3 regions of the Stenotrophomonas sp. 59 genome follow, and region 3 is predicted to be linked to each of the others. Evidence: predicted binding sites of a transcription regulator. Region 3 holds the regulator's gene; each other region holds the start of a gene.
What was found. Region 3 encodes FliA, which starts transcription of late flagellar genes. Its sites were predicted from a motif close to TAAAGTTTNNCNNNCNNNGGCCGATAA; they were not measured.
Positions count from the first base shown of each region.

Region 1: the regulator FliA is predicted to act here: its motif matches at 6,561-6,587, upstream of QP552_RS06270 (GGDEF domain-containing protein).
Region 2: the regulator FliA is predicted to act here: its motif matches at 2,810-2,836, upstream of QP552_RS06150 (methyl-accepting chemotaxis protein).

Region 1 is NZ_CP127408.1:1,360,082-1,370,805, forward strand. It holds gene QP552_RS06245 (ATP-binding protein) at 1-1,257, opposite strand, end outside; gene QP552_RS06250 (response regulator) at 1,254-1,937, opposite strand; gene QP552_RS06255 (metallophosphoesterase) at 2,069-3,196, opposite strand; gene QP552_RS06260 (helix-turn-helix domain-containing protein) at 3,270-3,719, opposite strand; gene QP552_RS06265 (MFS transporter) at 3,797-5,011, shown strand; gene QP552_RS06270 (GGDEF domain-containing protein) at 5,113-6,528, opposite strand; gene QP552_RS06275 (TonB-dependent siderophore receptor) at 6,817-9,066, shown strand; gene QP552_RS06280 (cation diffusion facilitator family transporter) at 9,277-10,257, shown strand.
Region 2 is NZ_CP127408.1:1,333,938-1,344,661, reverse strand. It holds gene QP552_RS06155 (glycine zipper 2TM domain-containing protein) at 22-390, opposite strand; gene QP552_RS06150 (methyl-accepting chemotaxis protein) at 556-2,778, opposite strand; gene QP552_RS06145 (hypothetical protein) at 3,051-3,509, opposite strand; gene QP552_RS06140 (barstar family protein) at 4,135-4,527, shown strand; gene mutS (DNA mismatch repair protein MutS) at 4,663-7,254, shown strand; gene QP552_RS06130 (wall associated protein) at 7,452-9,209, shown strand; gene QP552_RS06125 (catalase) at 9,526-10,724, shown strand, end outside.
Region 3 is NZ_CP127408.1:2,147,615-2,158,338, reverse strand. It holds gene flhA (flagellar biosynthesis protein FlhA) at 1-287, shown strand, start outside; gene flhF (flagellar biosynthesis protein FlhF) at 433-2,049, shown strand; gene QP552_RS10045 (MinD/ParA family protein) at 2,036-2,923, shown strand; gene QP552_RS10040 (RNA polymerase sigma factor FliA) at 2,920-3,663, shown strand; gene cheY (chemotaxis response regulator CheY) at 3,721-4,113, shown strand; gene QP552_RS10030 (protein phosphatase CheZ) at 4,113-4,718, shown strand; gene QP552_RS10025 (chemotaxis protein CheA) at 4,721-6,550, shown strand; gene QP552_RS10020 (flagellar motor protein) at 6,652-7,392, shown strand; partial or broken gene motD (flagellar motor protein MotD) at 7,394-8,239, shown strand; gene QP552_RS10010 (ParA family protein) at 8,412-9,194, shown strand; gene QP552_RS10005 (chemotaxis protein CheW) at 9,191-10,465, shown strand.

The sequences.
Region 1 (10,724 bases), 790 kb from region 3:
GGTGCCGCTGGCAGTGGTGCCAGGGGCGCGGAAGAAGCGCTCGCCGAGGCGCGGCATCACGTCTTCCGGGACGCCCGGGCCGTTGTCTTCCACATAGAGTTCCACATCATTGTCGTCCAGTGCGTGCACGCCGACTGTGACGGTGGCTTCCCGGCCCGCATAGCGCAGGGCGTTGTCGATCAGGTTGTCCAGTGCTTCCTGCAGCATGGCACCGTTGCCCAGCACGCGCAGCGGCTGGGGGCTGCCACGGTAGCCGAGGTCGATGCCATCACGGATCGCTTCCGGTACCCGCATGCCGACCCACTGCGGTATCAGTTCGCACAGGTCGAGTGCTTCCACGGTATCCGGCACGGTCTGTGCCCGGCTCAGCGCCAGCAGCTGGGTGCTGACCCGCGCGGTGCGCTGGTTGAGCCGGCGGATGTGCTGCAGGGCCTCGCGCACCGTATCCGGATCGCCATGTGCCAGCGCCTGGTCCACGTGCAGGGCCATTCCGGCCAACGGCGAGCGCAGCTGGTGCGCAGCGTCGGCGATGAAGCGGTTCTGCAGGGTGATCATCTCCGCCTGGCGCGCGAACAGATCGTCGATGGTGCTGATCAGCGGCTGGATCTCTTCCGGAACGTCGGCATCGGAAATCGGCGCCAGCTCGCCGCGGCGCTGCGCCAGGCGGGTTCTCAGCGGGGTCAGGATGCGCAGGCCGTAGGTCACGCCGAACCAGACCAGCGCGGCGGTGCCCAGCGCCAGCATGGTCATCAGCGGAATGATGATCATCAGGATCTCGCGTGCGCGCTGGCGACGGTCGGCCATGCTCTCGGCCACGGTCACTGCCAGCTGGTCCTGCGGATCATTCATCGCCTGCGTGCAGACCGTGGCCATGCGTACCTGCTGGCCGTTGAGGGTGCCGTCGTACAGTGCCGGGTGCACGCCGGTGCAGTCCTGCGAGGGGGCATAGGGGCTGAAGTCGGCGTTGCCGCTGAGGGTGCCCTTGCGGCTGCTGTCGACGTTGAAATAGCGGTGGCCGTCGGGGTCGTACTCGATCAGGAAGCGCGCCTGTGGTGACAGGTCGCTGGTCACCGGCATGGTGCTGAGCATCTGCGCGAACGAGTGGGTGTCGTCGATCAGGTTGCGGTCGTGGATGCGGTTGGAATAATCCAGCGCAACGTAATAGGCCAGGATCGTGTTGAAGGTGAGCAGGCCCAGCATCGGCAGCGCCAGGAAGGCGAGCAGGCGCCGGCGCAGGCTGGGCGGTCCACTGATCACGGGGTGCTGTCGTCCTGCGCGTCTTCCAGCATGTAGCCCAGCCCGCGCACGGTGCGGATGCCCATGCCGCCGGGCTGCAGCTTGCGGCGCAGGCGGTGCAGGGCGATGTCCAGGCCGTTGTCGGTCAGGTCCTGGCCCCAGTCGCACAGCGCTTCCACCAACTGCGCGCGCGATACGATGCGCTCGGCGCGTACCGCCAGTGCCGACAGCAGGCCGAATTCGCGCGCGGTCAGTTCCAGCGACTGGTCGTCGATCCACACCCGATGCCCGGCCAGGTCCAGGCGCAGGCGGCCGATGCGCAGGTCCGGGTTGCCATTGCTGGTGACCCGGCGCAGCTGGGCACGTACGCGTGCTTCGAATTCGTCCAGCGCGAACGGCTTGACCAGGTAGTCGTCGGCGCCCAGGTCGAGCACGCGCACGCGTTCGGCCAGGCCGTCGCGGGCGGTCACCACCAGCACGGCCAGGCCATCACCGCGCTGGCGCAGGCGCTGCAGCACGTCGCGGCCATCCAGCTGCGGCAGGCCCAGGTCCAGCACCAGCAGTGCGTACTGGGTCGAGCCCAGGGCAGCGTCGGCGTGCGCGCCATTGTCGACGTGGTCGACCACGTGCCCCTGCCGGCGCAGCGAGGCGCACAGGCCGGAGGCGATGTCCGGGTCGTCTTCAGCAATCAGAACGCGCATGCGCGGGGCTCCTGTAACGGTCAGGCCCACCGGATGGACGGGGTGGGCCTCTCGGCTGCCGAGGGTAGCCGCAAACCGGGTGAAGGTGGAGCGCGGCGGCGCCGTCGGGTGCGGTCGCGCTGTCCGTCCATTCAGTCCTGAAGGCCGGGCTCGCCCTGCGCCAGCGGCACCCGCGAACCGTCCAGCAGGCCACGGCTGAGTCTGCCATCTTCGATGAACAGCAGTTCGCCGTTCTCGCCGTTCTTGATGCTGCTGTCGATGGCGATCACGCGGTCGCCATGGAAGCTGCTGACGTGCGGCATCGAGGTGTGGCCGACCACGATGCGCGAGAGCTTCAGGCGGTCGAGCACGTTCTGCACCCCTGCGGTGTCGAGGCGGCCATCGAAGTAGCCGCGGTACCAGATCGGGCTGGTCTTGCCGTCATACAGCGGAGCGGTGGCCGGATCGGCTTTCACTTCGGCCTTGGGCAGGCCCAGCGAGGCCTGGTAAGCCGCGTTGGTGCGTGCCGGGTCCAGCGCCAGCTCGACGGCTTCGGGCGAGATGCCGCCGTGCAGGAACAGGGTGTCACCGATCTTCAGCAGTACCGGGCGGGTACGCAGCCACTGGCCGATCACCGAGTCGGGACCGTACAGCTGCGGGTAGCTGCGACCAAGCAGCTGGGCGCTGCGCAGGTACTTCGGGTTGACGTAACGCAGGTCGTCGTACAGCACCATGGTTTCGTGGTTGCCGAGCACGAAGTGCACCGCGCCACCGGCCGCAGCCGCCTGCTGCTGCAGGCTGTACAGCAGCCAGAATGCCTCGGTCACCTGCGGGCCGCGGTCGAAGACGTCGCCGGCGATGACCAGGGTGTCCTTGCCCAGCGCCCAGCGGTCCTGTGCGTCGATGACCCGGTTGGCGCGCAGCAGGCGCACCAGCAGCCCATATTGGCCGTGGATGTCGGACAGCGCGACGATGCGAGGCACGGCAGGCAGTACGGAGACCGAGGCGGCATTGGGTGTGGCCACGTGCACGGTGTGCTCATAGCCGCAGTGTGCTGCGATATCGGTACCCGCCGTGCTGATGGGCAGGGTGCGCGACTCGACCTTGTCCGCACAGATCCACTTCGCCTGCAGTTGCTCGCCTTTGCGGAACACATACGGTCCATCAGCCTGTACGTGGTCTGCCGGTGCGGCGACCTCACGGGCCTGCGTGGTTCCGGCCGCGCAGGCCAGCAGTGGCGCCAGCAGGGCAGTCAGCAGGGAAGGGGGGTAGCGCGACATCGGTGGCATCCGGCAGCGGAAAGCGCCGATGCTACCCGGTGCGACCGCGTGGAGGTGTGCGCGAATGGGCGGATCAGGCGTCGCGCCCTTCGTCCCTGAGCTTGCGCACACGGGTGGCCGCGGGCTGAAGCGGTTGGCCATCGCGCCCGCGCGGCTGCATGTAGGGCAACGGCCGCCGCGTGCCGGATTCAATCAACTGCGAATGTGCTTCGCCCGCGCCGAAGCGGTGGCGCTCGCCCCACTGGCGCAGCGCGACCAGCAGCGGGAACAGCTCCTGGCCGGCGGCGGTGAGCACGTATTCCTGGTAGGCCGACCCATCGGAGGCCGGCTGCAGCCGCAGGATGCCGGCCTCGACCAGCCTGCGCAGGCGGTCACTGAGGATGTTGCGTGCCGCGCCGAGGCTGCGCTGGAAGTCGCCGAAGCGGGTGACACCGTCGAACGCATCTCGGATCACCAGCAGTGCCCAGCGATCACCGAGCAGGTCGGCACTGCGGGCGACGGGGCAGGGGCTGTCGGCGTGCATGGGGCATCTCCTGAATGTGGTTGCAGTTTAAAACCAATGGCGTTAGTCTGCATCAGGTTTCAAATTGCAACTACATGATGAGCGTCTTACCTGTTCCGCGCCCACTGCGGGTCCTGCTTGCGGTTGCCGCCGGCGCCAGTGTCGCCAACGTCTATTACGCCCAGCCGCTGCTGGAGCAGCTTGCGCGCGCTTTTGCACTGGACCGTGCGGTGGCCGGCGCGGTATTGGCCGCGACCCAGGCGGGCAGCGTGCTGGCGTTGCTTGGCCTGCTGCCGCTGGCCGACCGCGGTGACCGACGGCACCTGCTGCGGCTGCAGCTGGCGGCGCTGGTTGTCGCCCTGCTGTGGCTGGCGGCCGCGCGCACTGCCGGCTGGCTGCTGTCGGGCATGCTGCTCGCCGGACTGCTGGGCACGGCGCTGACGCAGGGGCTGATTGCCTACACGGCAACATTGGCACCGCCCGAGCTGCGCGGTCGCGTGGTGGGCGTGGTGCAGGGCGGTGTATTCATCGGACTGCTGCTGGCGCGTGTGGTGTCGGGTACGGTGGCGGCAGCATTGGGGTGGCAGGCGGTCTATCTGCTGTCGGCGCTGGTGATGGCAACCCTGGCGGTGCTGTTGTGGCGGCGCCTGCCCGCAGTGCCGGTGCCGGAAGTCCCCCCACGCTGGCGCGAGCTGCTGGGCTCGATGCTGGGCATGCTGCGCACCGACCGAACGCTGCGCGAGCGTGGGCCGCTGGCACTGCTGCTGTTTGCCGGGCTCAACGTGTTCTGGGCGGCCGCCCCGTTGCCGTTGTCGGCATCGCCATTGAACTGGTCGACTGCGGCCATCGGTGTACTCGGCCTGGCCGGGGTGGTCGGCGCATTGATGGCGGCGCGGGTCGGGCACTGGATGGACCGTGGATTCGCACATCGGGTCAGCCTCGGCGCGCTGCTGCTGATGCTCGCCGCGTGGTGGCCGCTGCTGGGCCTGCCGCACTCGCTGGCGTTGCTGCTGCTGGGCGTGGTGGTGCTGGATCTGGGGGGGCAGGCACTGCACGTCGCCAACCAGGCGCTGCTGTTGCGTGCGCCCGGTGAACAGCATGGACGCCTGGTGGCGCTGTACATGCTGTTCTATGCGATGGGCAGCGGTGCCGGTGCGACGGCGGGCACCTGGATGCAGGCCCATCATGGGTGGTCGGCGGTCTGCCTGCTGGGCGCCGGCATCGCGCTGTTGGCAGTGCTGTGGTGGGGTGCGTGGCGTGTGGCGGCGCTCAATGAATCGGCCGCGGTGCGAAGCGGTAGAGTCGACTGTTAGTCGACTGCTCTTCCGTCACTTTGCGAAAAACCCCGCGCTGCGCACGGTAGTCGACTGACAGTCGACTCTACACGCCACCGGGATGTTTCATTTCCGCCGGTTCACCGCTGCAGCGCACGCCGTCCCGGCGCATCCTGCAAGGCGTCGCTGGCCACCACCACCCGGTTGCGACCGCTGCGCTTGGCCTCGTACATCGCGGCGTCGGCGCGCGCCATCAATCGTTCGTAGTCCGGGTGGCCATCATGGCCTGCCACACCGATGCTGGCGGTCAGTTCCAGTACCTGCCCGTTGGCCAGCGTCACTGGCGATTGCGCGATCTGCCTGCGCAGGCTTTCGGCAATCACCCCGGCCTGTGATTCGCTGGCCGCAACCAGCACCACCACGAACTCCTCACCGCCATAGCGGAACAGGTAATCACTGCCGCGTGTGAGCTGCCCCAGCAGGCCGGCCACGTGCTGCAACGCGCGGTCGCCGGCATCGTGGCCGTGGCCGTCGTTGATCGCCTTGAAATGGTCCAGATCGAGCAGCAGCAGCGAGAACGGCGTGCGGTTGCGGGTGGCCAGTTCGATTTCCCGGCGCAGCACGGTGGGCAGGAAGCGGCGGTTGAGCAGGTTGGTCAGGGCATCGCTGCCGGCATCCAGTTCGCCGATGCGTTCGAACAGCAGCGTCATCAGGGTGCGGATCGCGGCCAGGTCCTCGCGGATGGCCGGCAGCACCGCCAGTCGCTGAGCCGGAGCATCGCCGCTCGCGCGCTGCAGGTGCCCGTCAATGCGGGCCATCAACTGGCCCACCTGCTGCGTTTCGCTGCTTTCGCCGAAGCTGGGGATGCCCTTGTGGGTGAACCACAGGCCGAACTCCGAAGTGGCGAGGCTGGCGTTGTCGCTGGCCTGCACGTGGCCGGCGAGTGCGTAGAGCAGGGCGTTCTCCCAGTCCAGCAGCAGTGCACGCTGGCGCTCGCGTTCGGTACCGACGTTCTGTACCAGCGAGAACAGCCGGTAGGCGGCGTCGGCACGGGTGGAGCGTTCGCGCGCATGGGTGTAGGCCAGGGTCATGCCTTCCATGGCGATGTCCATGATCGCGCTGAGGCAGTCGATGGCAGCGAAGGCGGTGGCGCTGTCCGGCGCATCGTCGCGCAGGCGCAGGAACAGTTCGTGCTTGAGCACGCGTGCGCCGCGGGTGACCAGATCGACCGGAATGCCAACCCGCGCATGCACGTCGCCGATCACCCGCTGCGAGGCGACGGTGGCGACGACGCCGGCGGCGTCGGTGGTCAGCAGCTGCACCAGCCAGCGTTGCATCGCCGGCTGCAGGCGTTGCTTGACCTGTTCGTGGGACAGGAAGCGGCGCGCGCGGCCATCCTGCAGCAGCACTTCATAGAAGCGCCCGGCGAGCGCCGGTGGCGCGTCCGCGGCGGCGGCGTGCAGCAGCGCGGTGGCGGCTGGGCCGGCCTGCTGCAGGCACAGCTGCCACGCCTCGGCCAGCGGTTGGCTGGCTTCATCCAGTTGGGGTGTTTCCACGTCGATCTCTGACTGCGTACGGCAAACCACGGGTATCGGCCGCGGCGGCGTGCGGTTGATGGCGGGTTAGCCAGCCAGTTTACGCGCGGTGCAGGGTTGCGCGGTGCGCAAACCACATCGGTGCCGCTGCGGCAATGAGCTAACGCATTTGAGAATCACTCGCATTGATGGGAGAATGCGCGCACGGAGCGGGGTGCAGGTGCCTGCAGCAACGTTCCGCGCCTCCCCCTCGTCGTTGCCTCAAGCCCTTTGCCAGAGGCCCCGTTGCCCTGCCAGAAGGTCCAGACCATGTCCCCTGCCGTTGTCTTTTCGCCGCGCCCGCTGGCGCTCGCCGTTGCCGCCCTGTTGGCGGGCGGCGCCCTGACCGCCCATGCCGAAACCGACGCCACCGATATCGACACGGTGCATGTCACCGCCTCGCAGATCGCACGCCAGGCGCTGGGCACCTCGACGATCACCGCTGAGGATATCGCCAGGCGCCCGCCGGCCAACGACATCGCCGAGCTGCTGCGCACCATGCCGGGCGTCAACCTGACCGGCAACAGCGCCTCGGGCCAGTACGGCAACAACCGCCAGATCGATCTGCGTGGCATGGGCCCGGAAAACACCCTGATCCTGGTCGATGGCAAGCGCATCGGTGCCCGCGATGCAGTACGCATGGGCCGCAGCGGCGAGCGCAATACCCGTGGCGATACCAACTGGGTGCCGGCAGAAATGATCGAGCGCATCGAAGTGCTGCGTGGCCCTGCGGCGGCGCGCTACGGCTCGGGTGCCTCCGGTGGCGTGGTCAACATCATCACCAAGCGCCCGACCGGTGATCTGACCGGCGCGGTCGACCTGTATGGCCTGGTGCCCGAGCACAGCGCCGAGGGCGGCAGCGAGCGCGTCGGCCTGCAGCTGAGCGGGCCGATGACCGACACCCTGTCGTTCCGCCTGTACGGCAACCTCAACAAGACCGACGCCGATTCGCTGGACCTCAACCGACAGTACGCCACCAATCCGAACGCGGTGCCACCGGCCGGCCGCGAGGGCGTCAAGAATCGTGATGTCAACGCACTGCTGCGCTGGGACGTGACCGCCAACCAGGTGGTCGAGTTCGAAGCCGGCACCAGCCGCCAGGGCAACATCTACGCCGGCGACCGTGCGGTCAGCACCACCGGCACTTCGACCGGCATCGATCTGGCCGCCCTGGCCGACGACAAGGCGGAAACCAACCGCATGTACCGCACCACCGGCGCGATCACCCATCGTGGCCGCTGGGGCGATGTCACCTCGCGGGTGACGGCCGCGGTGGAAGCGGTGAACAACTCGCGCATCAATGAAGGCCTTGCCGGTGGCCCGGAAGGCAGTTTCAACGGCACCGACTGGTCGACCTCGCGCCTGCGCAACTACCAGCTGGATGGCGAAGTGAGCTTCCCGAGCACGCTGGGCGGCGCCGAGAACATCTGGACGCTGGGCTTCGAGTACCTCGACAGCCGGCTGACCGATCCTTACTCGATGAGCCAGTCCAGCACCAGCGGCGGCGGTTTCCCGGGATTGTCGGCCGATCGCGCGCGCGGCAAGTCCGATGCGCAGACCACCGCCGTGTTCGTCGAAGACAACATCTACCTGGGTGAGCGCTGGATCGTCACCCCGGGTCTGCGCTTCGACCACCACAGCCAGTTCGGCAACAACACCAGCCCCAGCCTCAACGCGCAGTTCCGCATCAACAGCGACTGGGTGGTGAAGGGCGGCATCGCACGTGCGTTCAAGGCTCCGAACCTGTACCAGTCCAATCCGGACTATCTGTACTACACCCGCGGCAACGGTTGCCCGAATGCGCTGCCGAGCCTGGGCGCCGGCTGCTACATGCGCGGCAACGCGGACCTGAAGGCGGAAACCAGCCTGAACAAGGAACTGGGCATCGAGTGGGCGCCGCAGAGCGGCTGGCAGGCGTCGCTGACCTACTTCCACAACGACTACAAGGACAAGATCCAGGCCGGCTACGACCAGATCGGCCTGACCGCCGACGGCCGCGGCCGCATCTTCCGCTGGGAGAACGCACCGAAGGCGATCGTGCAGGGGCTGGAAGGCAACCTGGTGATCCCGCTGCTGGGCGAGCAGGGCAACCGCCTGAAGTGGAGCAACAACTTCACCTACATGGTGGAGAACGAGAACAAGACCACGCGCCAGCCGTTGTCGGTGATCCCGAAGTACACCATCAACACGATGCTGGACTGGCAGGCCACCGACAAGCTGTCGTTGCTGTTGACTGGCACGTTCTATGGCAAGCAGAAGCCGGCCACCACCAACATCAACAACGATCCGCGCTGTACCGGCACCTGCGATCCGTCGCTCGCGCTGCAGGATCGTGGTGCCTACAACATCTGGGGGGTGAGCGCGCGCTACAAGGTGACCGATACGGTCAGCTTCGGCTTTGGCGTGAACAACTTGGCTGACAAGCGCTTGTTCCGCGAGGCCAACAGCAGCGATGCCGGCGCGGCGACCTACAACGAGCCGGGTCGCGCTTACTGGGCCAGCCTGCGCTTCGGGTTCTGACCGCAGGCAGGCGTTGCTGCGCTGCGCTCGCCAGGCATGGCCTGGCGCTACCCCGGTAGCGCCGGTCCATGTGCGGCGGCGTTCCAGCCGCGGTAGCGCCGGGCCATGCCCGGCGGCCTCAATCCCGCAGGCCTGCAATGTTATAAACACCGTGATAGTTTCCCCACGGCCGCCAGCGTAGCCTGCCTCCATCGCAAAGGAGCTGTCGCCATGGGCCACGACCACGACCACCTGCCGTCCGAGATCCGCCACGAGAAACCCTTGTGGTGGGCACTCGGCCTGACCTCCACCTTCCTCGTCGTCGAGGTGGTGGGCGCGTTCTGGACCAACAGCCTGGCGCTGCTGTCCGACGCGGCCCACATGGCCACCGATGCACTGGCGCTGATGATCGCGCTGATCGCGGTGCGGTTGAGCCGGCGCCCGCCGGATGCGCGCCGCACCTATGGGTATGCGCGCCTGGAAGCACTGGGCGCGATGATCAACGGCGCGATGTTGTTCGTGGTTGCCGGCTACATCCTGTGGGAAGCCGTCGGGCGCTTCAGCAAGCCGCAGGAGATCGCCTCCACCGGCATGCTGGTGATCGCCTCGGCTGGCCTGGTCATCAACCTGATCTCGATGCGCCTGCTGCAGGCCGGCAGCGGCGAGAGCCTCAACGTTAAGGGCGCCTACCTGGAAGTGTGGGCGGACATGCTCGGCTCGGTGGCGGTGATCGCCGGTGCGGTGCTGATCCAGTTCACCGGCTGGAAGCCGATCGATCCGATCCTGGCGGTGCTGATCGGCCTGTGGGTACTGCCGCGCACCTGGGTGCTGATGCGCGAGGCGATCAACGTGCTGCTGGAAGGCGTGCCGAAGGGCATGGATGTGGCCAAGGTGCGTGACAGCCTGTCGGGCCACGACGCGGTACTCGATGTGCATGACCTGCATGTGTGGGCGCTGGCCTCCAGCACGCCGGCGCTGACCGCGCATGTCGTGATGCGCGACGGCACCGATGCCGATGCGCTGCGCCGTGAGCTGGGTGCCCGCCTGCACGATGATTTCGGCATCGAGCACGTGACGCTGCAGATCGAGGCCGACCACTGCGGCGAAGCCTGCGGTGAGCCGGCGCCGGTGAAGGGCGGCGAGCACGAGGGCCATGAAGGTCATGACCACGGCGAAGACGCACAAGGGCATCGCGGCCACGTGCATCGTTGAATGGGATAAGCCGTCACGCGGATCGGATGAAACCGGCCGGACGAAACCGGTGGGGCAAAACCGCTTGGACGAAACCGGCTGGACGAATCCGCCCTGGTAGAGTCGACTGTTAGTCGACTGCTCTCCCGCGAGATTGCGACAAAGCCCGCGCTGCGCGCGATAGTCGACTGACAGTCGACTCTACCCTGTCGCGAGGCCAGCCGGGTCGGTTCCGGCAGGAGGCCGCCGTGCAGAGTCTGCTACGAAACCAGCGGGGTGGGACCGCCTTGGTAGAGTCGACTGTTGGTCGACTGCTCTCCCGCGAGATTGCGACAAAGCCCGCGCTGCGCGCGATAGTCGACTCTACCCTGTCGCGAGGCCAGTTGGGTCGGTTCCGGCAGGAGGCCGCCATGCAGAGTCTGCTACGAAACCAGCGGGGTGGGACCGCCTTGGTAGAGTCGACTGTCAGTCGACTGCTCTCCCGTGAG
Region 2 (10,724 bases), 810 kb from region 3:
ACGAGGTCTGGCTGTGAACGATCAGCGGTAGACGCGTTCGCAGCGGCGTTCAACGACGCGGTCGCCGTTCTTCTGCTGCTGGTTGCCCTGGATCTGGCGGCCGGCCGCACCGCCGGCTACAGCACCGGCCACCGTGGCCAGTTTCTTGCCGTTGCCGCCGCCGACCTGGTTGCCCAGCAGGCCACCGATCACCGCGCCCGTGGCGGTACCGGCAATGCGGTTGGGATCGCGTGAGTTGCGCTGCACTTCCACGTTCTTGCAGACCACGCGGCTGCCGTCGTTGAACTTGCGTCCTTCATCGCGCGGCCCGTAGGTCTGCGCACCCGCGACGGACGAAGCCGCCAGCAGCGTGCCCAGTACAAGCAGTCGGGTCGAGGTCTTCATGGCCATCTCCTGAGGTCCGGTATGTCGCAAGTCTCCTCCCGGGGTTGGCAACCCGAAGTGAAATACGCGTGTCCGCCGCCTCACCGGCCATCGCGCGTTCAGGAAGAAAGTTGCGCCCATCGCGATCAGCCATCGCGATGGGCGCCGTCTCCCTACCGGCATGCGCTGTTGCTAGAACTCTTCCCAACCACCCGCGTTGGCAGCCAACGTCGGCTCGATGCGCGGTGACAGCACCGCCGGGCGTCTCACCGGCGTGACCGAGGCCGCTACCGCCGCAAGCGCGCGCGGCACCGATACGGCTGCCGCGGCTGCCCCGGTGCGGAACACCGACACCGCTTCGGTCAGCAGGTTGGCCTGCTCTTCCATGGAACGCGCTGCGGCGCTGGCCTCTTCCACCAGCGCGGCATTCTGCTGGGTGGTCTCGTCCATCTGCACCACGGCCTGGTTGACCTGCTCGATGCCCGAACTCTGCTCCTGCGAGGCGGCGGAAATGTCGGCCATGATGTCGGTCACGCGCTGCACCGACGCCACGATCTCGCCCATCGTGGTGCCTGCCTGGCGGACCAGCGCCGATCCATCGGCCACCTTGCCAACCGAATCCTCGATCAGGCCCTTGATCTCCTTGGCCGCACCGGCCGAGCGTTGTGCCAGCGTGCGCACCTCGCTGGCCACCACGGCAAAGCCCCTGCCCTGCTCGCCGGCACGAGCGGCTTCCACTGCAGCGTTAAGCGCCAGGATGTTGGTCTGGAATGCGATGCCATCAATGACAGAAATGATCTCGGCAATCTTCTTCGAGGAGGCTTCGATGGCCGACATGGTGGTCACCACCTGTCCGACTACCTCGCCGCCCTGCGAGGCAACGCCATGCGCGCCGATGGCAAGCTGGTTGGCCTGGCGGGCGTGCTCCGCATTCTGCTTCACCGTGGACGTCAGCTCCTCCATCGATGCGGCCGTTTCTTCAAGGTTTGCCGCCTGCTGCTCGGTGCGCCGCGACAGATCAGTGTTGCCCGACGCGATCTCGCCTGCCGCCAGGGTGATGCTGGACGCACTGGTCTGGATATGTCCCACGATCTGCTTGAGCTGATCGACCGTGGCGTTGCAGTCATCGCGCATGCGCGCGAAGACCCCATGGAAGTCGCCCTGCATGCGCACGGTCAGGTCACCGCGCGAGATCGCCTGCAACAGGGTCGACACCTGTACCAGATTCTCGTCGGTGGTCTGCATCAGCCGATTGAGCCCGGCCACCATCTCGCGGAAGTCGTAGGCGAAGCGATCTTCGTCACCGCGCAGGCTGAAGTCACCGGCGGCTGCGGCCGTCGCCAAGCGGCGGATCTCACCGTTGATCGCCGACAGGCTGGTCTTGGTTTCGTCCATGGCCTGGGTGATTGCGGCCTTCTCGCCCGGCAACGGATCCATGTCCACTGACAGATCACCGCGGGCGTAATGCTTCATCACCTCGATCAGGCGGTTCTGCACCTGCAAGTGAGAGCCGACCAGCGCATTCGTCTCGTGCACCATGCGCCCGTAGTCGCCGGGGAAGGCACTCTCATCCATGCGGTAGCTGAGGCTACCCGCATCGTGCTGGCGGGCCAGCTCGCCCTGCGCCGCCATCACCGACTGCAACTGCGCCTGCATGCGCTGCATCGACCTGAGCAGCTGGGTCACCTCATCGTTGCCGGACGCGTCGATGCTGCTGTCCAGGCGGCCACCGGCAATACCGTCGGCCAGCTTCACCGCCCCTGCCAGCGGACGGGTCAGGCTGCGGGTAATCGCCCATGCCGCCAGCGAGCCCAGCAGCAGACTCATCACACCGAACACGATCGACAACGTACCGGTCCATGATTCGGTCGCGCGGTACTCCTCGCGGCTGCGTGCTGTCAGCGCCTCCTGATGCCGCAGCAGGGTCGAGATGGCTTCATTCCAGGCCGTCGCCAGGCCATGTTCGGCCAGCAGTTCCTTGGCCGCGCCGTCGAAATCGCCGGCCTTCATGCGCTCATGCAGGTGCTGGGTGGAAACGTCGGTGGCCTTGCGTGCCGCCTCGATCTTCGCCACCAGGGTATCGCCGGTGGCATCACGTGGAATCTTGATGTACTTGGCCCAGATACCATCGTAGGTTTGCGACAGCTCCTGCGCCTTCTGATAATCCTTGTCGAAATCCTCGCCGCGCTTGATCACCATCAGCCGGCGATGCATCAGCACCGCGTTGTTGGTATCCAGCATGTCGTTCAACAGCCGCATCTTCACCATGTTGACGTCCACCACTTTCTCGAACTGGGCGGACTTCAGGTGATTTCCGTACAGCACGAGGCCAACGATGGCCACGATGAACAGCAGCAGCAGACCAAACCCGGCACCCAGCCGGGATCCCACTCGGAGGTTGCGTAAGGCGAGCATCTCAATTCCCTTGATCGTGGCCGTACGAACGGTGGCGGCGCAGGAGAGGGAAACTTTATGGGTCGATATTATTATATCGATCCAAAACTATGGAACTGTGCAGACAGGCGTGAAGAACACATTTAATGGAGGTGGTTATTCCTGCTGGGCATGTCGATGTACGAGCATGGCAATCGCAATCATCACGCCGCGCTCACGACGCGCGACCACAGATAACGTCTTCCGTTCGAAATTGCCATCAGAGCTGCAATCTGGCATTTGCCATCGCAGGGCTACCCGCGCTGCTGCAACCTCATCCGAACATCCCCCAACGCTGGCACAGTGCAGGAGAACTCTCTGCCGATCTGCTGGAAGCCATCCCTCCAGCAATAGAGCCTGTTGTCCTCGGCCACGACAGATACAAGCCGCATCAGCAGCCACTCGTCGGATTCATCACCACCGTCGTCCAACTCAAAAACAAGCAGAGTTTCCTCAGCGACGTCTACAGGCGGGCAAAATTCTGTATCGCCCAGGTAATCCACGAGTTCCCGACCCTTGATGATTTCGACCCTGATGAAGGGGTCCAGATCCCCTTGGGCTCCGCTGCCACTGATCTCCCACTTGTTGACCTTCAAGTCAATGAAACTGCAATCATTGAGACTCTCGTCGCTCTGGAAATAGGAGACGGGAAGGTCACCCCATGCTGCACGTAGCCACACGCTGCGCTGAGGCAAGACGATCGAGGAGTGCATGGAAATTGCGTACTTTCTACTCATGCCTATCCACGGAAATTGACTCCCAGGACGGGGCGACGGAAATTTCCTCAAGATACCCCTCAAGGTCTCTGAACGGAGAGACCCCTACCGCAGCCAAGGAGAACCACACGGCATCACACTCGTCGCAGACAAATATCTGAACGCCGCGCTCCTTTACTTGAGCTTTCAACACCTCACCCTGCTCACAACGGGGACAGATCAAACAACCCCCATCGCACCGGAGACGCAGATACAACGTTACTGACCATGCCAGAAACAATTTCCCAGACCTTTCTCGCCGATGATACAGGATGAGAAACTATTTCTATCACCCAGCCAATCATCACTGACAGTGGAAGTTGAGCGCGCCCGAGGGGTTCCTGCTGCCGATGGCACCAATCAATTAATAAGAAGAAGACTTCGGGCGAACTCTCTACCAGCTGCTGGCCCTGCTATTGGGGATGGGTCACATCGTTTTCTTCCCTGCAAACCGGCGCGCGCCACGACGGGAGTGCCGAGCACCTTGACTCAGCGAAGAAGTATGCGAAACCCCAGCATGGGTCCCAGAGCATCCGGCGCTCAGCCGTGCCCAACGCACAGGAAACGACGCTACAGTCGACATATGACGCTTGTCCTGCAGATTGAAGGCCGTGCCATTCACGACATCCCTAGCCTGTACGCGGAGATCAACCGCGTGTTCATGGCCGACGAGGGCTGGCAGCTCGGGCCAAGCCTGGACGCGCTGGACGACCTGCTGCATGGCGGCTATGGCGCGCTGGCCGGCCAGGCACAGGCCACACTGATCTGGCGCGACATCGCCCACAGCCGCACGGCGCTGGGCGTGGAGGCCACCTGCCAGTGGCTGCAGTCCAAGCTGGAAGCCCCGGGCGCCGTCAACACGCGGGCCATTGCCCTCCAGCTGGACGCCCTGCAGCGGGGCCAGGGCCAGACCTACTTCGAGATCGTGATGGAGATCTTCGCCAGCCACCGGCGGATCACCCTCATCCCGGCCTGACTGCGTGCCCCGCACGGGCAATACCCGCCAACCGCAGCGGCGTCCACCGGCCCCAGCAGTTACCATGGACGGCCCTGTACCAGCTCCGCTGCCGCCGCCTTCCGGCGCGGCCGGACGCCCTGATCCACGAGTCCCATGTCCAAAGACAAGTCCGCCGAACACACCCCGCTGATGAAGCAGTTCTTCGCAGCCAAGTCCGACTATCCGGACCTGCTGCTGTTCTTCCGCATGGGCGACTTCTACGAGCTGTTCTACGACGACGCCCGCAAGGCCGCGCGCCTGCTCGACATCACCCTGACCCAGCGCGGCAGCTCCGGCGGCGCGCCGATCCCGATGGCCGGCGTGCCGGTGCATGCCTACGAGGGCTACCTGGCACGGCTGGTGGCGCTGGGCGAGTCGGTGGCGATCTGCGAGCAGATCGGCGATCCGGCGCTGGCCAAGGGCCTGGTCGAGCGCAAGGTGGTACGCATCGTCACCCCCGGCACCGTCACCGACGAAGCGCTGCTGGACGAGCGCCGTGACACCCTGCTGATGGCGCTGTCGCGCACGAAGCAGGGCTACGGCCTGGCCTGGGCCGACCTGGCCGGTGGCCGCTTCCTGGTCAATGAAGTCGAGACCGACGACGCGCTGGAAGCCGAACTGGCCCGACTGGAACCGGCCGAGCTGCTGGTGCCCGACGAGGAGAACTGGCCCGACTTCCTGCGCCAGCGCACCGGCGTGCGCCGCCGCGCGCCGTGGCTGTTCGACGCCGACAGCGGCCGTCGCCAGCTGCTGAACTTCTTCAAGCTGCATGACCTGAGCGGCTTCGGCATCGATGACAAGCCGCGCGCCACCGCTGCCGCTGGCGCCCTGCTCGGCTATGTCGAGGAAACCCAGAAGCAGCGCCTGCCGCACCTGACCTCGATCGCGATGGAAACTGCCGGCGAGGCGATCGCGATGAACGCCGCCACCCGCCGCCACCTGGAACTGGATACGCGCGTCGACGGTGATACCCGCAACACCCTGCTGGGCGTGCTCGACAGCACGGTGACGCCGATGGGCGGCCGCCTGCTGCGACGCTGGCTGCATCGCCCGCTGCGCCTGCGCGAGGTGCTGGTGCAGCGCCACCATGCGGTGGAAACCCTGATCGACCGCGGCAGCGACGCTGACATCCGCGAACAGTTCCGCCGCCTCGGCGACCTGGAACGCATCCTCACCCGCGTTGCACTGCGCTCGGCGCGCCCGCGTGACTTCTCCACCCTGCGTGATGGCCTGGGCCTGCTGCCGGCCGTGCGCGAGGTGCTGGCGCCGCTGGATTCGCAGCGCCTGCAGGCGCTGCACGCAGCGCTGGGCGAGCATGACGAGTGCGCGCAGCTGCTGGCCAGTGCGATCGCAGAAATGCCGCCACTGAAGCTGAGCGACGGCGGCGTGCTGGCCGATGGCTTCGATGAAGAGCTGGACGAGCTGCGCCGCCTGTCCACCCATGCCGACCAGTTCCTGGTCGACCTGGAACTGCGCGAGCGCGAGAGCAGTGGCATCCCCACCCTGAAGGTGGGCTACAACCGCGTGCACGGTTACTACATCGAAATCAGCAAGGGCCAGTCCGACCGCGCGCCGGTGCACTACACCCGCCGCCAGACGCTGACCAATGCCGAGCGCTACATCACCGAAGAACTGAAGGCCTTCGAAGACAAGGTGCTGTCCGCGCGCGACCGTTCACTGTCGCGCGAGAAGTACCTGTACGAGCAGCTGCTGGACACCTTGGGCGGCCAGCTGGAACCGTTGAAGCAGTGCGCCGCGGCGCTGAGCGAACTGGACGTGCTGGCCGCCTTCGCCGAACGCGCGCAGGCGCTGGACTGGGCGCGACCGGAACTGCAGGCCGAGCCCTGCCTGAAGATCGAACGCGGCCGCCATCCGGTGGTCGAGGCGGTGCGCGAGCAGCCGTTCGAGCCGAACGACCTGGACCTCCATCCAGACCGTCGCATGCTGGTCATCACCGGCCCGAACATGGGCGGCAAGTCGACCTACATGCGGCAGAACGCGCTGATCGTGCTGCTGGCCCACATCGGCAGCTTCGTGCCGGCCAGCCGCGCGCTGATCGGGCCGATCGACCGCATCCTGACCCGCATCGGCGCCGGAGACGACCTGGCCCGCGGGCAGTCGACCTTCATGGTCGAGATGGCCGAAACCAGCTACATCCTGCACCACGCCACCGCGCATTCGCTGGTGCTGATGGACGAGATCGGCCGCGGCACCTCCACCTACGACGGCCTGGCCCTGGCCGACGCGGTGGCCCGCCACCTCGCCTACCAGAACCGCTGCTACACGCTGTTCGCCACCCACTACTTCGAGCTGACCGCGCTGGCCAACGAGCAGCACGAAGGCGGCCGCAGCGGCATCGCCAACGTGCACCTGGACGCGGTCGAGCATGGCGAAGCGCTGGTGTTCATGCACGCAGTGAAGGATGGCCCGGCCAACCGCAGCTTCGGCCTGCAGGTGGCCGCGCTGGCCGGCCTGCCGCGCGCGACCGTGGCGCAGGCCCGTCGTCGCCTGGCCGAGCTGGAGCAGCGCGGCGGTGAAAGCCACGCCGCTGAACTGGCACCGCAGGCGCTGGATGCACCGCAACAGTTCGGCCTGTTCGCCGCGCCGGCCAGCAAGGCGCAGGAAGCGCTGGCCACGATCGATCCGGACGAGTTGACCCCGAAGCAGGCACTGGAAGCCCTGTACCGGCTGAAGGCACTGCTGTAGGCACATCTGGCCAGGGGGCACCATGCCCCCTGGAAGCTACCGCGAAGAATCCTGCATACTCGGCCACGCGGACCGCCACAGGGGAGCTGGGCGCCGTTCCGCACAATCACTGGAAATGCGATCCCAGCGGCATGCAATGGGGCCGGGCAGCATGCCGCCGCATCGAAGCGAGGGGATTCGATCACGAGGGAACGAACATGCGGCGTATGGTTCTAGCGTTGTTGCTGGTGTGTGGCGTGGCCGATGCACAGGAATTCGTAAGCAGCGAGCGTACCTACGACGAACGCCTGCGGGGTGCGCGGGTCGCGGCGCTCGGCGATGATCTGTTTGGTGACTCCCTCAACAGGAAGGATGGCGCGCTGCAGTTCTCGCAGACCGATGTCGTCGTGCCGACCAGCAGCGGAATGCGGGTCGCATTCACACGCACAACGCCGAAGCAGAAACAGGGACTGGATCGCGCTGCCGCTCCGCTGGGGGCGTCCTGGGAAATCGATGCCCCCTACATGATGGGCTCCTACGATCAGCGCCGGGGCTGGAATGCGGTGGGCGGCGGCCGCTGCAGCGGCAGCAACCTGTCCCCGACCGAGTGGGTGGGCCCGTCACCGGACTTCAACACCCGGGTCATCCCGAAGCATACCTATTGGAGCGGCATCTTCATCAACCTCCCTGCGGTCGGTTATGAATCCCTGTTGCTGAAGGAAGCAGGGGCAAGCCTGCCCCAGGACGGGGCAACCTACATTGGCACCTCGGCCAGCCAGTGGCGCGTCAGCTGCCTGCCCGCCATCAGGAATGGAACCGGCGAAGGCTTTGTCGTGCGGACCACCGATGGCACCCGTTACTTCTTCGACTGGATGGCGGTCCGTGACCAGCACGACGTGCTGGCCAACGAGTACTACCGTGATGGCAATGGCAATGGCACATCGCAGCCCTACCTGCTGGTTCCGGTGGTCGATGTCTTCCTCTACGCGACACGTGTCGAGGACCGCCACGGCAACTGGGTCAGCTACAGCTACGACAGTGCCAACCCGACCCGCCTGCTGGCGATCATTTCCAATGACGGAGCCCGGATCGACATCGACTATGACGCGCAGGGCAAGATCGGTGCCGTCCGGGCCGGAGATCGCACCTGGCGCTACAACTACGTCGACAGCTACTGGGGACGCACGCTCAATGAAGTCGTGCTTCCCGACCAGTCGCGCTGGACCTTCTCCACCGACCGCCATGTCGGCGCGATGCCGTGGACGATGGTGCCCCCCGTCCTGAATCCAGGCTTCTACATGAATTCCTGCGCGCAGAATGCAGCCGGATTCCGCTCGGAAGATGCCGGCGACCCGGCCTACAACGATGTGATCACCATGCGCCATCCCAGCGGCGCGCAAGGAGTGTTCTCGCTTCGCCAGTTGATCCACGGATCGGACAACACGCCTGGCAGCTGCGGCATCATCGGCACCAGTTCCTCCAACTTCGGGTTTGGCTCATTCGGCATTCCCAACGCCTACATGGCCAAGTCGCTGGTATCCAAGACCCTGTCCGGGCCCGGCATCCAGCCCGCCTCCTGGACGTACACATACTCACCGCACTGGTCATTCACCGGTGGCTGCACCTCCAACTGCGTGTCAACCACCTGGGAGAACCGGCCTGACGGCGTGCAGGCCGAGTATGTCTTCGGCAACGACTACACCGCCAACATCGGCGACCTGCAGATCGAGCGCCTTCGCCGTGCCGGCGTGGTGGTACAGGAAACCCGGTATGTGAAGGCAGGCGCATCCGCTGCCTATCCCGCACGCTACGGAACGCAGCTGGCGCCACGCGGGAATCCGCTGACCACCCAGATCCGGCCAATGCAGGATACCCAGCTGCGCCGGGACGGGATGCTCCATCGTCGTTATGTGGATGCCTTCGACGGCCTGGCACGCCCGGTGCGCATCGTCGAATCGAGCACCGCTGGCCCATGACCGGAGCATGTCGGGGCGCGAGCCGCGGGGCGACCGGAACAAGGCTCCGGCAATGAATTTCCGACAATCGATAGACAAAAACTATAGAAATGAATGATTCATTCGATTATTCATTTCATCTGGCCCTAGCTACAGTCGAGTGAAGATGTTTTCCCACGTCTTCACCGCCACCAGGAGCCAGCCGATGAGCCAGTCCGACAACAACAACGCCAAGTGCCCGTATCACACCGCCCCGTCGCCGGAGCAGGGCGCCGAGCAGCAGCGCGAGCTGAGCACCACGCCCAAGCAGAAGCACGGCGATGACCCGGTCACGCCGATGACCACGGCCTTCGGCGCACCGGTGGTGGACAACCAGAACAGCAAGACCGCCGGCCCGCGCGGCCCGCTGCTGATGGAGGACGTGTGGCTGCTGGAGAAGCTGGCCAACCTCAACCGCGAGATCATTCCCGAGCGCCGCATGCACGCCAAGGGCTCGGGCGCGTTCGGTACCTTCACCGTCACCCACGACATCAGCAAGTACACCCGCGCCAAGCTGTTCGAGAAGGTCGGCAAGCAGACCGAGATGTTCGCCCGCTTCACCACCGTGGCCGGCGAGCGTGGCGCCGCCGACGCCGAGCGCGACATCCGCGGCTTCGCGCTGAAGTTCTACACCGAAGAAGGCAACTGGGACCTGGTGGGCAACAACACGCCGGTGTTCTTCCTGCGCGACCCACGCAAGTTCGCCGACCTCAACAAGGCGGTCAAGCGCGATCCGCACACCAACCTGCGCAGCGCGCGCAACAACTGGGATTTCTGGACGCTGCTGCCCGAAGCCCTGCTGCAGGTGACCGTGGTGATGAGCGACCGCGGCATCCCGCGCAGCTTCCGCCACATGCACGGCTTCGGCTCGCACACCTACAGCTTCACCAACGCCGACAGCGAGCGCTTCTGGGTCAAGTTCCACTTCGTCAGCCAGCAGGGCATCGAATCGCTGACCGACGCACAGGCGCAGATCCTGGTCGGCCATGACCGCGAAAGCCACGGCCGCGACCTGTTCGCCGCGATCGAGAAGGGTGACTTCCCGAAGTGGAAGCTGTTCATCCAGGTCATGCCGGAGCTGGAGGCGGAAACCTATCGCGTGCATCCGTTCGACCTGACCAAGGTATGGCCGAAGAGCGACTTCCCGCTGATCGAAGTGGGCCAGTTCGAACTGAACCGCAACCCGGTCAACTGGTACCAGGACGTGGAGCAGTCGGCATTCGCACCGAGCAACCTGGTGCCGGGCATCGGCCCCTCGCCGGACAAGATGCTGCAGGCGCGCCTGTTCGCCTACTCCGATGCGCAGCGCTACCGCCTGGGCGTGAACCACCACCAGATTCCGGTGAACGCCGCACGCTGCCCGGTGCACAGCAACCACCGCGACGGTGCGATGCGCGTGGACGGCAACTACGGTGGCCTGCCGCACTACGAGCCGAACAGCTACGGCCAGTGGCAGGAGCAGCCGGAGTACCGCGAGCCGCCGATGAAGATCCGCGG
Region 3 (10,724 bases):
TTCCGGTGTTCACCCTCAACCCGCAATTGGAACGTGTCTTGCAGGAGTCCACGCAGGGCAACGGCGCCGCGCTGGAACCCGGACTCGCAGAGCGACTGCACCAGAGCCTGGCCGAATGTGTCAGCAAGCAGGAAGCGCGAAACGAGCCGGCGGTCGTGCTGGTACCGGGCCCGGTGCGCGCCGCGCTGGCGCGCCTGGTCCGCCACAGCGTTCCGTCGCTGTCGGTCCTGGCCTACAGCGAGGTGCCGGAGGACAAGCGCCTGAAGCTGGTCGGAACGATCAGCTGACGCCGCCCTCCGATGCGCCAGAAAACAGACACCACTTTCGAACCAACGCAACAGACAGATACCAAGGGGAACCCGCACCGTGCAGACCACCGACCACCCGAGTTCTCCGACCGCCACCCCGCCGTCTTCGTCCCGTGACCACAGCATGAAAATCAAACGATTCGTCGCCGCCGACATGCGCTCGGCCATGAACCTGGTGCGCAAGGAACATGGTCCTGACGCCGTGATCCTGTCCAACCGCCGGATCGAGGAAGGCATCGAGATCGTCGCCGCGGCCAACTACGATGAGAGCGCCGTGCAGCGCGCACTGGAAGCCTCGCGTCGTGACGTCGCCCCTCCGCCGGCACCCAAGCCGCGCACCGCCGCAGACGCGGTGATCGCCGCGGTGACCCGCCGCCGCAGCACTGCCCCGGCGCCGGAGCCGGTGGCCGCCACCACCTCGGCCGTGGCCGCCCTCGCCCGTGCGGCCGTTGGTGCCACCGGCCGCACCCTGGACAGCGCCGACGAGATCGTGCCGACCCGCGGCAGCACCGGCTTCGCAGCCACTCTGGCGCGCGCCGCCGTCAACGAACCGGCGCTGCCGGAACAGATCTTCGCTCCGTTCGCTGAAGCCATCGTCGCACCGGCCGCCGCCGTGCCGGCCAACCGCGCCCGCTTCCAGATCGATCCGCCGCACGAGGCGCATCACGAAAGCGTGCCGGCGGCGCTGCAGCCGCCGCCGCTGCCGACCACGGCCGTCGCCGAACCGCAGCCGGCCATCGCCGCCAGCGAACCGGCGTTGGCCGATGCCAGCGTCGAAACCGCGCCGGAGCCCACCCTCGCCCCGGCCCCGGTGCTGACCGTGGTTGCCCAGGACGACGCCGAGATCCGCCAGCTGCGCCAGGAAGTGGCCGGCATGCGCCAGGTGATCGAGCGCGAGATGAACCGCTTCACCGACGAGCGCCTGCGCGGCTGCCCGGTGCGCGCCACCGCGCTGGACCTGATGGACGAGTACGGTTTCGACGCCGGGCTGGCCCGCGACGTGGCCATGCAGATCCCGCTGGAGACCGAGGCCCATCGCGGCCGCGGCCTGATGCTGGGGCTGATCTCGCGCAAGCTGCCGATCGCCCCGGTCGACCCGCTTGAAGAAGGCGGCGTGATCGCCCTGGTCGGCCCGACCGGCGCCGGCAAGACCACAACCATCGCCAAGCTGGCCTCGCGCTTCGCCGAGAAGCACGCGCCGCGTGACGTCGCCCTGGTGACCACCGACACCACCCGCATCGGCGCCCGCGAGCAGCTGTACGGCTACGGCCGCCAGCTCGGCATCGCCGTGCACGAGGCCAACAGCGGCACCGACCTGGACCAGCTGCTGGAACGCCTGAAGGACTACAAGCTGGTGCTGATCGATACCGCCGGGCTGGGCCCGCGCGACCGCGCACTGGCCGCCCAGCTGCAGTGGCTGCGCGCCGCCCGCCAGGTGCGCACCCTGCTGGTGCTGCCGGCCAACACCAGCTTCGGCGACATGGACGAGGTGGTCCGCCGCTTCGGCGCCGCCAACCTGCAGGGCCTGGTACTGAGCAAGCTGGACGAGACCGGCCGCTTCGGCAACGCCCTGTCGGTGGCCGTGGACCATGCCCTGCCGATCACCTGGGTGACCGATGGCCAGGACGTTCCGGACGACCTGCACCGGGCCAGTGCAGCCAATCTTGTACTTCGCCTTGAAGATTTGCGCCGAGCGGCCGATATGCCCTGCAACCCGGAGTTGAACCATGCCGTCGCGTGAGTACGCCAAGCTGACCAAGACCTTCCCGCTGTCGGCCACCCGCAGCGAGCCGCTCGGCCCTGTGCGCACCATTGCCGTGACCGGTGGCAAGGGCGGCGTGGGCAAGACGAATGTGTCCGCCAACCTGGCCGTGGCACTGGCCGGCATGGGCAAGCGCACGCTGCTGCTGGACGCCGATCTTGGCCTGGCCAACATCGACGTGATCCTGGGGCTGAATCCCACCTTTACGCTGGCCGACCTGGTCGCCGGCCGCTGCTCGCTGGAAGACGTCATCGTCGAAGGCCCGAACGGCGTGCTGGTAGTGCCGGCCGCATCCGGCCGCCGGCACATGGCCGAGCTGGCCCCGGCCGAGCACGTCGGCCTGGTCAACGTGTTCTCAGAGCTGGAACGCGAACTGGACATCATGGTGGTCGACACCGCCGCGGGCATCACCGACGGCGTGCTGACCTTCTGCCAGGCGGCGCAGGACACCGTGGTGGTGGTCTGTGACGAACCGGCTTCGATCACCGACGCCTACGCGCTGATCAAGGTGCTCTCGCGCGAACGCGGCGTGGACCGCATCCAGGTGGTGGCCAACATGGTGCGCGACCCCAACGAGGGCCGCGTGCTGTACGAGAAGCTGACCCGTGTCTGCGAGAAGTTCCTCGCCGATGTCTCGCTGAACTACCTGGGCTGCGTACCGCAGGATGACTGGCTGCGCCTGTCGGTGCAGCGCCAGCAGCCGGTGGTGAAGGCCTACCCGTCCAGCCCGGCGGCGCTGGCGATCACCGAGATCGCGCGTCGCACCGCGCGCTGGCAGGCGCCGACCGAACCGCGTGGCGGCGTCGAGTTCTTCCTTGAGCGCATTCTCAAGCAGCGCGGGGTGGCCGCATGAAAGGTGCAGCCCAGTACCGGGAGGTCCAGCGCTCGGCGGCCAACGAGGTCATCGCCCAGCACTCGGACCTGGTGCGGCGCATCGCCCACCACCTGGCCGCGCGGTTGCCGGCCAGCGTTGAAGTGGACGACCTGATCCAGGCCGGCATGATGGGCCTGATCGAAGCCTCGCGCAGCTACGACGCCGATCAGGGCGCCTCGTTCGAGACCTATGCATCGATCCGCATCCGCGGTTCGATGATCGACGAGATCCGCCGTGGAGACTGGGTGCCGCGCTCGGTGCACCGCCGTGCCCGCGATGCCGCCGCCACCATCCGCCGCCTGGAACAGAGCAGCGGCCGCGCCGCAAGCGCCACCGAAGTGGCCGCCGCGATGGAGATGCCACTGCCCGAATACCTGCGGTTGATGGAAGACGCCGCACGCGGCCAGGTGCTGAGCCTGGAATCGCGCATCGAGGACCAGGGCGAGCTGGACACCGTCGCCCAGGGCGGCCCGACCCCGCAGCAGGTGCTGGAGCGCGGCGAGTTCGGCCGCGAGCTGGGCAAGGCCATCGGCCACCTGCCCGAGCGCGAACAACTGGTGCTCTCGCTCTATTACGAGCAGGAACTGAACCTGAAGGAGATCGGCGCGGTGCTCGGCGTGAGCGAGTCGCGGGTCTGCCAGATCCACGGCCAGGCGGTGCTGCGCCTGCGTGGCCGGCTCAAGATTTTCGAGGCGGCGGACGCCGGCCTGGAAGAATGAACATGCCCGAGGCGGCTGCCCCCGGCCGCCCGGAATGAACAACAAAGGAACTCTGCTTTGAACAAGAACATGCGCATCCTGATCGTCGACGACTTCTCGACCATGCGTCGAATCGTCAAGAACCTGCTGGGCGATCTGGGCTTCACCAACACCGCCGAAGCCGAGGACGGGCATGCCGCGCTGTCGCTGCTGCAGAGCCAGCCGTTCGATTTCGTGGTCACCGACTGGAACATGCCGGTGATGACCGGCATCGAGCTGCTGAAGGCGATCCGCGCCGATGCCAAGCTGAAGACCCTGCCGGTGCTGATGGTCACCGCCGAGGCCAAGCGCGAGCAGATCATCGAAGCCGCCCAGAACGGCGTGAACGGCTACATCATCAAGCCGTTCACCGCGCAGACGCTGGAAGAGAAGCTCGGCAAGATCTTCGAACGCCTGGCGGCCAGCGCCTGATGGATACCACGGTCGACAAGAACGCCCTCGCCCTGCGCCTGCAGGAAGCCCTGGACGCACTGGAGTCCGGTGACGAAGCCGCCTGGCGGCAACGCATCGACGGACTGGTCGCGCTGCGTACGCAGCCGATGATGAGCGGCCTCTCGCGGCTGGCCCGCGAGCTGGGACAGGCACTGGGTGAACTGCCGACCGTGCCCAGCGAGGCCGGCGAGCTGGACGACGCCTGCGCACGCCTTGACCACGTGGTTGCGATGACCGAACAGGCCACGCACCGCACCCTGGACCTGGCCGAGGAATGCCGCAGCCTGACCGAACAGCTGCGCGCCGAAGGCCTGCAGCCGGGCCAGGACGCGCAGCTCGAGCGCATCCGCCACAACCTGACCGAGATCGCCCTGACCCAGAGCTACCAGGACCTGACCGGGCAGATCATCCGTCGCGTGGTCGGCATCGTCCGCCGCGTGCACGAGGGCTTTGGCGCACTCGGCCTGCCGCCGGAACAGCATCGCACCGATCCGGAACTGGCCGGGCCGGCACTGAAGGGACTGGACCGCCACGCGGTCTCGCAGAACGACGCCGACGACCTGTTGTCGGATCTGGGGCTGTAAGCATGAGCGCGGTATCCGACGACATCACTGCCGATTTCATCATCGAGGCCCAGGAAATCCTGGATCGCCTGGGCGAACAGCTGGTGTCGCTGGAGCAGGCACCGCAGGACACCGAGCAACTCAACGCGGTGTTCCGCGGCTACCACACGCTCAAGGGCGGCGCCGGCTTCCTTGGCGTCACCGCCATGGTCGAGCTGTGCCACGCCGCTGAAGAAGCACTTGGCATCGCGCGTGCCGGGCAGGCGGTACTGCAGGCCCACCACTTCGACGCCGCCCAGCAATCGCTGGACTACCTGCAGTCGATGCTGGACGCCGTGTCCTCCGGTACCGAGCCGGGCTATGCGCCGCCGGACCTGATCGCGCAGTTCGACATGAACGGTGGCACTGCCGCACCGGTCGCTGCGGCCGCGCCTGCGGCAGGCGGCAGCGATCTGATCACCGACGACGAATTCGAGGCCCTGCTCGACCAGCTGCACGGCGGCAACGCGCCGACCGCAGTCGCGCCGGCGAAGAAGGCCGACGACGGCCTGATCAGCGAAGACGAGTTCGAAGCCCTGCTGGACCAGCTGCACGGTGGCGCTGCGCCAGGCACCAAGCCTGCTGCCGCCGTCGCGGCGGCACCCGCCGCAGCACCGCGCCCGGCCCCCGTCCCGGCACCCGCAGCCAAGCCTGCAGCCAAGCCGATGGCCGAGGCCGAGCACACCGTGCGCGTGGACACCAAACGCCTGGATGCGATCGTCAACCTGATCGGCGAACTGGTGCTGTCACGCAACCGCCTGAAGACCCTGCGTGCACGCCTGCGCGACGAGGAGCTGGACCGCGCCGTATCGACGCTGGACATCGCCACTGCCCGCCTGCAGTCGGCGGTGATGCGTACCCGCATGCAGCCGGTGGGCAAGGTGTTCTCGCGCTTCCCCAAGGTCGCCCGCGACGTCGCCCGCTCGCTGAAGAAGGAAGTGGACCTCGAGCTGGTCGGCGCCGAGACCGAGCTCGACCGCAACCTGGTCGAAGCGCTGGCCGACCCGCTGGTGCATCTGGTCCGCAACGCCATCGACCACGGCGTGGAAATGCCCGACCTGCGTGAAGCGCAGGGCAAGCCGCGGATGGGCCATGTGCGCCTGTCCGCCCAGCAGGAAGGTGACTACGTCAGCATCGAGGTGCAGGACGATGGCGCCGGCATCGACCCGGAAAAGCTGCGTGCCAAGGCGCGCGAAAAGGGCCTGATCGATCCGGAAGCCGCTGCCCGCCTGAGCAGCGAGGAATGCCTGCACCTGGTGTTCCTGCCCGGCTTCTCGACCAAGCAGCAGGTCACCGATATTTCCGGCCGCGGCGTCGGCATGGACGTGGTGCAGTCGCGCATCCGCGAACTGAGCGGCCAGATCCAGATCCAGTCGGAACTGGGGCGTGGCAGCCGCTTCCTGATCCGCGTGCCGCTCACCCTGGCGATCCTGCCGACCCTGCTGGTGCAGGCCGGCGAGGACGTCTACGCGCTACCGCTGGCGCGTGTGATGGAAGTGCTGCACGCACCGCGCACGTCGCTGGGCTGGTTCGATGGCCGCGCCGTGCTCGACCGCCGCTCGCACACCCTGCCGCTGGTCGACCTGCGCCAGTGGCTGGATGTGACGCCCGCCGCGTCGACCCTGCTGACCATCGTGGTGCTGCAGGCCGGTGAAGCGCGCTTCGGACTGGTCGTGGACCAGGTGCGCGGGCGCGAGGAAGTGGTCATCAAGCCACTGCCGAAAGCCCTGCGCGGCCTGCGCGGTTATGCCGGTGCAACCTTGATCGGCGATGGTCGCATGGCACTGATCCTGGACGTGGACGGCATCCGCTGAACCCCGCCGGGCATGACCCGGCGACCCGAAAACTGTGACTACCGTCTGTACGCGTTCTCCCGGTGTCTCAAGTCCCATTCATACAAGCCGATACCGGAACCATGGATAGACTCAGCCTCATTGGACTCTTTCTCGCCCTGGCCTCGCTGGTCGGTGGCAGCATCCTCAAGGGCGCCGGCCTGGCATCGCTGTGGTCGCCTGCGGCGTTCGTGATCGTCATCGTCGGCACCGTTGCCGCGATCCTGCTGCACACTTCGCCGGCAGTGTTCAAGCATGCGTTCAAGATCGTGCGCTGGGTCGTGCGCCCGCCGCACAGCGATCGCCGCGAACTGATCCAGCAGATCGTCGAGTGGAGCAACATCGCCCGTCGCCAGGGCCTGCTGGGCCTGGAATCGCAGGTGGAAGCGCAGCAGGACCCGTTCCTGCGCAAGGGCCTGCAGCTGCTGGTGGACGGCATCGAGCCCGAATCGATGCGGCACATGCTGGAAATCGAACTGGGCAGCCAGGAACACCAGGACCAGGCCGGTGCCAAGGTATTCGAGGCGATGGGCATCTACGCGCCCACGCTGGGCATCATCGGCGCCGTGCTCGGCCTGATCGCGGTGATGAAGAACCTGGCCGACCCGAGCAAGCTGGGCCACGGCATCGCTGCCGCGTTCACCGCCACCATCTATGGCATCGCCTCGGCCAACCTGCTGTTCCTGCCGATCGCCGCCAAGCTCAAGAGTGTGATCTCGCACAACACGCGCGACCGCGAAATGGTCATCGAAGGCCTGATATCGATCGCCCAGGGCGAGAACCCGCGCAACATCGAAACCAACCTCTCCGGCTTCCTGCACTGACATGGCCCGCCGCAAGCACCACGAAGAGCACGCCAACCATGAAGCATGGGCGATCCCCTATGCCGACCTGATGACGCTGCTGCTCGCCTTCTTCGTGGTCATGTACGCGATCTCCTCGGTCAACGAGGGCAAGTACCGGATCATGGCCGACGCACTCACCGATGCCTTTGGTGGTGCGCCGCGCACGATCAACCCGGTGCAGGTCGGCAACAAGCAGGTGCAGGGCGGCGGCTGGGACAGCCCGTCGGTGATCAAGTCCGGCACCAAGGTCGGCCCCTCCGCGCCGGCGCCGTCGCACGACCCGACCCTGCTGCCGTCGATGGCGTCGCAGATGCGCATGCCGGTTTCGGTGCACAACCAGGAACAGATCGCCCGTGCCGAGCGCCAGCTCAACAGCATCGCCGACCGCCTCACCGCCGCGCTGGCGCCGCTGATCGACCGCGGCATGATCAGCGTGCGCCGCACCGAGCTGTGGATCGAAGTGGAGATCAACAGCGACATCCTGTTCCCCACTGGCTCGGCCGCGCTGGACGTGCATGCACGGCAGACGCTGGCCAGCCTGGCTGAGGTGCTGCGTGACGTTCCCAACAGCGTGCGCGTGGAAGGCCATACCGACAACGTGCCGATCGCCACCGCCACCTTCCCCTCCAACTGGGAGCTGTCGGCCGGACGCGCGGCCAGCGTCGTGCACCTGTTCGCCGACCAGGGCGTGCAGCCGTCGCGGCTGGCGATGGTCGGCTATGGCCAGTTCCGCCCGCGCGAAGAGAACGACAGTGCGCAGGGCCGCAACCGCAACCGCCGGGTGATGGTCATCATCCTGGCCGATACCTCGCATTCGGTGGATCCGCTCGGCCAGCGCCTGAACGCGGCCACCGGCGCCACCGACACCACTACCGAACAAGCCGCCGCAACTCCGGCCAGCGCCCCCACCTCCCCCATCGCACCGGTGAAGTTGCCGCCGGTGCCGGCTGGCAGCCGTGTCGGCGCCGCCGTTCCCCCGGCAATGAAGGAGTAAACCGATGCGCATCTGGGCAGTCGCCAACCAGAAGGGCGGAGTCGGCAAGACCACCACCACCCTCGCCCTCGGCCGTGGCCTGGCCGCGCTTGGCCATCGCGTGCTGCTGATCGACCTCGATCCGCATGCCTCGCTCAGCCGCGCCTTCGGCGTGCCGGTGGATCCGCCGCCGGCCGGCGTACTGGAACTGTTCGGCGCCCCGCCGGCAGATCTTTCCAGCCTGTGCCATGCCAGCAACATCCACGGCCTGGACTATGTCTGCGCGCAGTCGGCGCTGGCCACGCTGGAACGCCGCAGCGCCAACCAGCCCGGCCTCGGCCTGGCCCTGCAGAACGCGCTGGCACGCCACCAGGGCCAGCACGACTACATCCTGCTGGACTGTGCCCCCACCCTTGGCCTGTTGATGATCAACGCGCTGGCCGCTGCCGACCGCCTGATCATTCCCACCCAGGCCGAGCCGCTGGCCCTGCATGGCCTGGACGGCATGGTCCGCACCGGCGAGATGGTCGAGCGCTCGCGCCGCCGCCCCCTGCCGATCTCGATCCTGCCGACCCTGTTCGACCGCCGCACCCGCGCCGGCAACGAATCGCTGCGCACCATGCAGGATCGTCATGGCACCCGGGTGTGGGAAGACGCGATTCCGATCGACACCCGCATCAGCAATGCCGCAGGCCTGACCCTGCCCAGTGTCGGCGAGGACTACCCAGGCCGTGGCCTGGCTGCCTACCGCCGTGCACTGAACTGGATCCTCGGCGAGGATGCCCGCGCCCTGGAGCAGGCCGCATGAACAGCACAGGCGTATTGGACGACTACCTGGACGAACTGCTGGGCGAAGCGATTGTGGCGACGCCGCCTGCCACGCCGTCACCCGACAACGCCGGCCCCTGCCCGACGAGCGCGGTAGCGCCCGAGCGTGAGCCGACCTGGGACGACCTGCCCGCCGAAGTCATCTACGAGACGGACGCCGTCGTCGCGCAGCCCGCTGCAGACGACGCAGCCCTGGAGGCCGCCTTCGACGCCGCCTCCACGCCCGCGACCGTGACCGTGACCGACACGGAACGCGAGCCCACCTGGGACGACCTGCCGGCCGAAGTGATCCATGAAACCGGAACCGTCGCCGCAGCCGAGGACACGGCCGCGCTGGAGGCCGCTTTCGAGGCCGCCACCAGCAGTAGCGCCGGGCCGCGCCCGGCGAGCGAAGCGGCCGCCGAACGCGAGCCGACATGGGACGACCTGCCCGATGAGGTCGCTCATGAGACCGCGCCCGCCCTCGCTCCGGTCACAACCAAGGCCGGCCCAGAGCCCACCTGGGACGACCTGCCCGACGAAGTGATCTACGAGACCGACGCGGCCGACAGCCATCACCTCGCCCACACTGACAGCCCGGGGCTGCAGGCAGCATTCGAAGCCGCCGCCGGTGGCGAGGATGTCCCCACGCCGCCGCCGGCCGTGGTCGCGCGCCCTGCACCGCGCCCTGCACCCGTACCTGCCCCGGCTGCACGCGCTGCAGCCGCGCCGCCCCCGCGCGTTGCCGTGGATGCCCCGGCCACCAGCCGTCCCGGCACTTGGCAGGAGCTGCAGGCACAGGCACACCAGCCCGCCAGCAGCCCACACCCGCAGAACCGCCGCGCCGGCGAGCGCACCTCGCGCTGGCTGCGCCTGCGCTGCGGGACCCAGGCGTATGCGCTCGAACTGCTGAAAGTGCAGGAAGTGGTGTTGCCGGTGCCGCTGCTGCCGTTGCGCGGCACCGCACCGGCGATGCTCGGGATCATGAACCTGCGTGGCCAGGTGGTGCCGGTAATGGACCTCGGCCTGCACCTCGGTGCCGCGGCGGCGGAAGACGACGCCCAGACCCGCATCGTGGTGCTGGAAGAGGATGGCGAGACCATCGGCCTGCGTGTGTCGGCAGTGGAAGATGTCGCCAACCTCACCGATTCGCAGATCGAACCCCCGGATACCGCCCGCATCTGCCAGATCTCCAATGATCTGTTCCGCGGCGTCGCCCGGGTCAGCCAGCGCCCGATGATCCTGCTGGACGCCACACGTCTGTTGAGTTGAACGAAAAAAGGGGACGGAGGGGATTAAGTCGCAAATGCCCGCGCCGCTCCGAGGCTGCCTGTAGCAACGGCGTCCCCGACAGGAAACGCGTCGGCGCAAAGCGCCGACCCGGCTGACGGCGGGCAGATCGCAGGGGCGTTCGCGACTTGATTCCCTCCACCCCCTTTTCACGTCCCCTTTTCAGCAGCGCCCGCATCGACGCACCGCGTCGATTCTTCTAAAGAACCCTGCCGGGGTGCCGTTATGGATCACGGAACCG